Regions from separate parts of the Corynebacterium coyleae genome, predicted to be linked through region 2. Evidence: predicted binding sites of a transcription regulator. Region 2 holds the regulator's gene; the other holds the start of a gene.

Region 1 (3,894 bases), 710 kb from region 2:
CCATCCTGATCTACCTGGGCTACATCCTCGGCGACAACTGGGAAAAAGCCACCGAGTACGCCGACACCTACTCCAACGTCATCTACGTCGTGCTCATCCTGATCATCCTCGGATTCCTGGTGTTCTTCATCCGCCGCGCGCTCAGCGACTGGGAGGCGAAAAAGGCTGACACTGCGGACACCACCAAATAACCCGCTCGAGGGCGACCGATCACGAAAGTGACGGTCGCCCTCTCCCCTTTAAGAAACCTTCTCGCCTTGCGCCCAATACGAAGCAACATCGGGAAGTTCATCGACCGCGAAGTATCGGGAGTGCGTAACCTTCAAGTCTTCTAAGGACGGCGCCCCGATCACAACAATCTCGACATCTGGATTGTCGTTGGCCTGTTCTTCCTCAAGCCGCTGCAGGATCGCATCACGTACATCCGCATACTCTTTCATCCGAAGCGCGCCGGTCTTGCGGTTGAACACCATAAGGAAGTGCTTCATCGTCTCCCCCTCACTCTTCTACCTCGTACGAACTGAGACGTTGCGATAGGGCTCGCAAAGATTCAATGAGGCTCAGAATACTCGAGGCATGCTGACTCGTAGCAGTCTCCGAGTACGACAATGCTCGAAAAGCTTCCGCCCGCAATTCATGCAGCCTCGAGTTCAATGGCAGACCCATCGGGATATTCGCTAACTGCTTCATCGAGTTCGAACTACTCCGACGCGTCGCTGCTCGTTGCCGTTCCATATGGTGAATATCACGCGCAATCGCAACTAGCGCATCAAAAACCCTGGCTAGCTCTTTATTCCCTGGCCGCGCATCGCTTTCGTATCGGATCTTTCGCCCAGTTTTGTCCGCTAACTTTTCAAAGGTGTTCGCCCACTCCGACTGGAGCAAGGTTCGCATTTGGAGTTCGACATTACCCGCAGCCGACTGAACCACCAGATGAATAGCCCGGTAACCCCCGGGCTGCGCACGGGCGATATAGTCACGCTCAATCACACGATGCCCCTCTGCCCGCAGCACCTGCTGCAGCTCCCATGAGAGATGGCGCAAATCGTCGTGCAACACGTTGGCCGTAATTCAAGCCCCGGCGAAATCCCACATCCGGCCGAGTTGAACCTTCTTCGTTTTGTCCTCATTCGACCGTCTGATTTTGTCACCAATAGTCGCCTGCGATTTCACTCGATAAGCACTGACAATGTCCGGACTTTGGTTTTCCTGGCCAAAAAGTTCCTGCGCAAAACCTGCACAGGCAGCAGCAGTCCGTCGAGCTAACTCGTCGTGCCAGATAATCATCTCCGCGGCTTCCGCAGGAACACTGGCACTACCAGCGAAATATTCTCCGAGCCGGTCGATTTCTCGCTTCCCCCACGGACGTTTTTCTCTCAAAAATTCAAAGTCCATATCTCGCCCCCCCTTTTCCAGAAATGGAATATATCAGGGCTCCGGCTGACACCGCGGACACCACCAAATAACCCGCTCGAGGTCGCCGTCGCCGCCGAGAAATCCCTTCTCAATGAGCGTGCCGCAGCGCCTACACGGCTTGTTGTTGCGGCCGAACACGTAACTCGTCTCCCCCGCCCGCTTGATCCCAGTGGTCACGCGGACGGGGGCGTCTTTATTCGCCCACATCAGCCGTCGCGCAAGACGCACATGCTTTTCGACGTCCACCTCCCCCACCCGTTCCCTCGGGTGCGTACCCGCGAGGAAGTTGATCTCCGCGCGGTACTCGTTCCCAATGCCTGCAAGGTTGCGCTGATCCAGCAGCGCACGTCCAATCTCTAGGTTCGGGGTGGCCTCGATGCGCCTGACTGCCTCAGCCAGGTCGAAATCCGGATCGAGTAAATCCGGGCCGAGATACCCCATCTCCTGCTCGTATTGGCGTGCTGGGAACACCCGGACGAGGCCTAGCCAAAATCCGACGAGCTCGATGTCGGGCTGGGGGTCGTCGCTAAGCGAAAGCACCACGCGAGCCGCATGACCAGGCTTCTTCCAGCGTGTGCCGGCGCGGTGCATCGACCACGTGCCCTCCATTTTGAGATGCGTGTGCAGGATCTGCGCCTGGTGACCGTCTTTGGCGAACTGCATGAAGAGGTGCTTGCCGCGCGGCCACACTCGCTCGCAGATCATGCCCGTGAAATCGACGGTGGCATAGCGCGGGACGCGGATGCTCGTGGATGTTACTTCGCGGTTTTGCATCCACTGCAGGCGCTTAGACAGCTGATAGACCGAATCACCTTCAGGCATAGTGGAGCCCATGTTCCGCTTTCTGGGAAACTTTTTCAATTCTGGGCCGAGCCCGGAGGAGTCGCTTGTGGGCCAGGCGAATCCGCGGCTCGGCCTTGCGGCGGCAGCGCACCTGGTCAGACAGTTACAGTAGAACGCGTGTTCGAACGTTCGGTTTTGACGTCGGGCGCGTTGATACATTGACCCTCAACTACGTAAAGGAGGGGACATGAACGACGTATCACGCCTCGTTGACCAGGTCGTCGACAGTCTGACGCAGCTGCGTCTGCTTTTCGACGACCCCACGTCCCTCCCCTTCCCCACCATCGCCCGCGACATCGCACGCCTCGAACAAGCTATGGATAAGAAGGCCTACGTCGACGCCTCCTTTGCACACGCCTGTGTGCTCGCCGATGCCGGCAAACTCGTCGGCGCGAACTACCCGGACGCCTACCTCATGGAAAAGTTGGGCATCTCCAAGGGCGAGGCCTACAACCGGCTCGCCCGAGCCAAAGCCATGTTCGCGCCATCCCCGCCACCCGAGCCCGACCTGGACGATTTCCTCGGGGACCTGTTTGGCGCCGGCGATGAACCGACCGACGAGGAGCGCGCCGCCGCCGAAGAAGCCGCCCGCAAGGCCGCCGACGAGGAAGCCGAGCGTCGCCGCAAAGACCAGGAGGACGCCCGCCGTCGCGCCGGCGAGGTCCCCGCCGCCAAGCAGGACATCATCCGGCGAGAACTCGACAAACTGCTCAAGGCCGCCGAGGGCGAACGCATGAGCATCTACGCCCGCGCCATGGAGGAAGCGAAGACACGCAGCGAAAAGGACCTGCGGCTGTTTGTGAAGCGCCTCGTGGACAAGGCGAACAAGCCACACGCAAAGAAGAACCCCAACGCTGGCTTTGAAAAGCGCGAGGCTACCCTGGGCAAGGAAAACTCCGACGGCACCTACGACGTGCGCCTTCACATGACCGCAGGCGACTACGCCCTCTACAAAGCACTCACCGACAAGGGGCTCGCACCAAACTCCAACATCCCGGCTGAACACCAGCAGGACCGCGACCCCCGCACCCGCGGCCAGCGCCGATACGACCAGTTCATGGACATCATGCGCCAATACGAACACGGCGAGCAGGCCGCCAACGGCGCCGCCTCCGTGGTGGTCTCGGTGACGCTGGACGATCTTGCCGACGCCGACGCCACCACCCTGTTCCAAACCAACGTCGGCGTGGAGCTCAACGCCTTCGACCTCGTGCGCCTCGGCATGGACGGCACCTCCGACTTCTTACTCACCGTCGACGGCCTCACCGGAGTGCCGCTGCACCTGGGCAGGTCGAAACGGCTCGCGTCTGTTGCGCAACGCATCGCCATGTTCGCCATCCAAGGCGTGTGCTCATGGGCCGGCTGCACCACCGCCATGAGCGAGTGCGAAGCCCACCACATCATCTCCTGGCTGCGGTACGGCGGCACCGACATCACCAACCTCACCGGCCTGTGCCCCACCCATCACCGGTGCAACAATGACCACCGGGACGGCTCCTTTAACAAGGGCTACATGGATTACGACCCCACAACCGGCACCGCCGTGCTGGTCAAGGCCGACGGCACCCGTCACGTAAACACCACAGACCCCGCCATGCACTCGGCGGTCAACCGAATCCGGGCGAAACGGACCCG
Region 2 (3,894 bases):
ATGGGGTGCAGCACTTACAGCATTTGCCGCGCTATATCGATGCGATGCGGATCCGGCTGGAGGATATGCGTCTGGACCCGGACCGAGATGCTGACCGCCAGGCAGTTGTCGATGGGGTGAAACGCTACCTTGCTGATCATATGAAGCGACTTCCCGCACAACGGTCGAAGACGCGGGCCTACAAGGATATTCTTTGGCTCATTGAGGAGTTGCGGGTCAGTTTGTTCGCGCAGCGACTTGGCACTCCCCGACCGGTCAGCCAGCGCCGGATTGAGAAGAAAATTGATGCGCTGCGCTAGCGATATTCTTCGCGGTCGCGCCGACGCATAAGCCTGATTTCCGACTCGAAATCGTCGGCACTTTCAAACGACTTATACACAGATGCGAAGCGCAGGTATGCAACCTCGTCAAGCGCACGAAGTGGCTCGAGTACTGCCAAACCAATCTCGTGAGCAGGAACCTGCGAGCTGCCCTGCGCACGCACGATTTCTTCGACTTCTTGTGCGAGGCGCTTCAGTGCATCGTCGGAAACGTCCCGACCTTGACATGCACGCCGCACACCAACGATGAGCTTGTCGCGGTCGAACGGCTCACTTACTCCATTACGTTTGACGACGGTGAGTACCGCGTTTTCAACAGTGGTGAATCGACCACCGCATTCTGTACATTCACGGCGACGGCGAATTGCAGAGCCTGCTTCGACAAGTCTGGAGTCAGCGACTCTGGTCTGTTCGTTATGACAGAAGGGGCAATACATAGGGCTCAGACTACCCCTCTAGCGGACCACCTCCGAGTCTGCGATGAAAACCGGCTGGGACGACCCCGGCACCTGGCTTGCATCACTAAACACTCCACCAAACGCAGAGCCGGCTAAAAGCGCTCCAGTCAGCAACGCTGCTAAGACGAAACCTTCCTTGCCCTCGCGGTGAGATTCGAATGCCTCAGATACATATTCCCGACGTCCATAACCTAGGTTCTCTGTACGCTCACCCTTTCGATCAATAACGTCAAGCGTTCGAACACCGCTATAAACACCGCTACGATCTCGTCCTGGATTAAGGTCCCACACCTCGACCGGCTGCGCTAACCGAGGCGTCCGAGATACACCGCAATCGCTCCCATACCCACTGTTCACTGCTGGATTAATCGTTACCGACATTTCACTCTCCTTCAATCTCGTGCACCACTGTACGAATGCACTCGACATGTTCGAATATGTAATCGTTTGTATGTTCGACTCCGCTTACACGTTCGATTTATAGCAAAGCGAGCAAACACTGTCTAGCCCAAAGTGGAAAATATCGAACAAACTTGCCCTCTCTGGTAGGTTCTATGCCTACAGACCTAGAAACAGAGACACGCGGAAAGAAGAAAAGCAGTGGCAAAGAAAAAATCTGACGCAGGCAATCTCGACATGAGCACACTTTCAGACAGGCAACGTCGAATCCTTCAGGTCATCCAAGATGCCGTTGTACTCCGCGGCTACCCGCCAAGCATCCGTGAGATCGGCGACGCTACCGGGCTGCAATCAACCTCATCCGTGGCATACCAGCTCAAGGAACTGGAGAAGAAGGGCTTCCTGCGCCGCGACCCCAATAAGCCGCGTGCCGTGGATCTGCGCCACCTGCAACAGACAACCAAACCGAAGCGCAAAACCCCCCAGCAGGACACACCCGAGGACGCGACTCCCGCGCGTTTCGTTCCAGTTTTGGGACAAATAGCAGCTGGTGCACCTATCCTGGCCGAAGAAAACGTCGACACCTATTACCCACTTCCTAGCGACCTACTCGGTGATGGCGACGTTTTTATGCTTCAGGTTGTTGGAGAGTCCATGCGCGATGCCGGCATCCTCAACGGCGACTGGGTTGTTGTACGTTCGCAGCCTGTTGCCGAGGAAGGCGAGTTCGTCGCTGCATTGCTTGACGGCGAGGCGACAGTCAAAGAGTTCCACCGCGATTCCACCGGTGTGTGGCTCCTTCCCCACAATGATGCGTTTGCCCCAATCAAGGGCGATAGCGCAGAGATCATGGGGCGTGTTATTTCCGTTTTCCGCACTCTTTAGCGGGAATTTGCCCTCCTTTAGGGGCAAACCAAACACAATCGCAGACATCCGGGCATGAATGTCTGAAATACTGAGTACTCCGACCAAAACGTTTGAGGAGTGCGATGTACGCCGAGGAGCGCAAACGCCAGATTGCGTCACTTACTGCTGTGGAAGGCAGGGTGAGCGTCGCTGAACTCGCGGAAAAGTTCGATGTCACTGCCGAAACGATCCGCCGCGACCTCACCGCACTTCACGCCGATGGGATTGTGCACCGCGTACATGGTGGTGCTGTTGCAAACCAAGCGTTTCTCACCTCTGAACTCCCGCTCGATGCCCGGTCTCGTGCGGCATCTGATGCGAAAACCGCGATCGCGAAAGCTGCACTGGATTTTCTCCCCCGCCACGACAACGCCGCGATTTTTCTGGATTCTGGCTCTACAACCAGTTACTTTGCACAGTTGCTTTGCGAGGGCACCCGCGCTCAAGACTGCTCTATCGTGACAAATTCGCTGCCAATCGCCCTGGATCTTTCCTCCGCAGGCCTTGATGGCGTACAGCTTCTTGGTGGGTCAGTTCGTGCAATTACGCAAGCGGTAGTTGGTGCGACTGCACTTCGAACGTTGGCATTGCTCCGCGCCGATGTCGCATTCATTGGTACCAATGCTCTGACGATTGACCACGGCCTATCTACCGCCGATTCTCAGGAAGCAGCCGTGAAATCGGCCATGGTCACAAATGCCCAGAAGGTCGTGGTCTTGTGTGATTCATCGAAGATCGGCAACGATTACCTTGTCAGTTTCGCACCCCTCGATGCCATCGACATCGTCATTACCGATAGTGGTGCACCTGAGACATTCCTCGAAGATCTCGAGCGCAATGATATTGAGGTCGTTCTTGCGCCGGTGACATCCAGCACACACTAATTCCGATTGTGTGGGATTCGTTGCAAAAACGGATACAATCGGACACACTGGTTGTGTGAGCAGCACAAAGAACACGGTGCGGGTAGTCACCCTCACCCCAAACCCCAGCATGGATGTGACGGTAAACGTCCCCGTGCTTAAACGCGGTGAGGTTGCGCGGATTTCCCAGACCCGAAAAGAGGCGGGTGGAAAAGGGGTCAATGTCGCGCACGCGTGTGCCAAAGCGGGCATTCGAACCATCGCGATTGCCCCCTGTGCCCCCTCCGATCCGTTTGCGGACGTCATCCGTGAACTGCCGGTGCAGTTTCACCCCGTTGCTATCGCGGCATCGGTGCGAACCAATACTGCGATCGTTGAAGATGACGCAACAACGACAAAGATCAACGAACCAGGAGCGAGGCTTTGCGACGACGAAAAGGCGGCCGTTGAATCAGCTATAGATTCAGTCGTCGCAGACGCTGAAGCCGTCGTTCTTGCAGGATCGCTTCCCCCTGGTGTCCCAACTGACTGGTACGCAGATCTTGTGGAGCGCATCCGTCGGGTTAATGCTGGCGCGCTGGTCGCAGTGGATACTTCCGATGCACCGCTGCAGGCAATTGGTGAGCGACTCGATACGAGCGCGCCGGACGTGTTGAAGCCAAACGCGTTTGAGCTCGCGCGGCTCACCGGTGGCGACGGCAGCGCATTGGAGCGCAGCGCTTCCGAGGGCGACTACGCCGCCATCGTTTCGGCAGCACAGAAACTGATTGACCACGGGGTCAACGAAGTACTGGTCACCTTAGGCGGCGCCGGTGCATGCTTAGTTACTCGCGCTGGTGCGTGGGCGGCGACCCCACCTCCAGTCACGGTGCTCTCAACCGTCGGCGCTGGTGATAGTTCGTTGGCTGGCTACCTGATGGCACGGATCGCCGGGGATGAACCAGCCGA

The links. Region 2 encodes LexA, which represses DNA repair genes until DNA is damaged. Its sites were predicted from a motif close to CGAACANNTGTTCG; they were not measured.
Region 1: the regulator LexA is predicted to act here: its motif matches at 2,370-2,383, upstream of CCOY_RS03930 (HNH endonuclease signature motif containing protein).

Annotation. Positions count from the first base shown of each region.
Region 1 covers NZ_CP047198.1:801,132-805,025, reverse strand. Annotated here, with positions in the region: gene CCOY_RS03955 (DedA family protein) at 1-191, shown strand, start outside; gene CCOY_RS03950 (hypothetical protein) at 240-488, opposite strand; gene CCOY_RS03945 (RelA/SpoT-related domain-containing protein) at 499-990, opposite strand; gene CCOY_RS03940 (hypothetical protein) at 1,072-1,395, opposite strand; gene CCOY_RS03935 (DNA-formamidopyrimidine glycosylase family protein) at 1,429-2,238, opposite strand; gene CCOY_RS03930 (HNH endonuclease signature motif containing protein) at 2,447-3,894, shown strand, end outside.
Region 2 covers NZ_CP047198.1:1,513,987-1,517,880, forward strand. Annotated here, with positions in the region: gene hrpA (ATP-dependent RNA helicase HrpA) at 1-299, shown strand, start outside; gene nrdR (transcriptional regulator NrdR) at 296-757, opposite strand; gene lexA (transcriptional repressor LexA) at 1,415-2,062, shown strand; gene CCOY_RS07375 (DeoR/GlpR family DNA-binding transcription regulator) at 2,167-2,967, shown strand; gene CCOY_RS07380 (1-phosphofructokinase family hexose kinase) at 3,023-3,894, shown strand, end outside.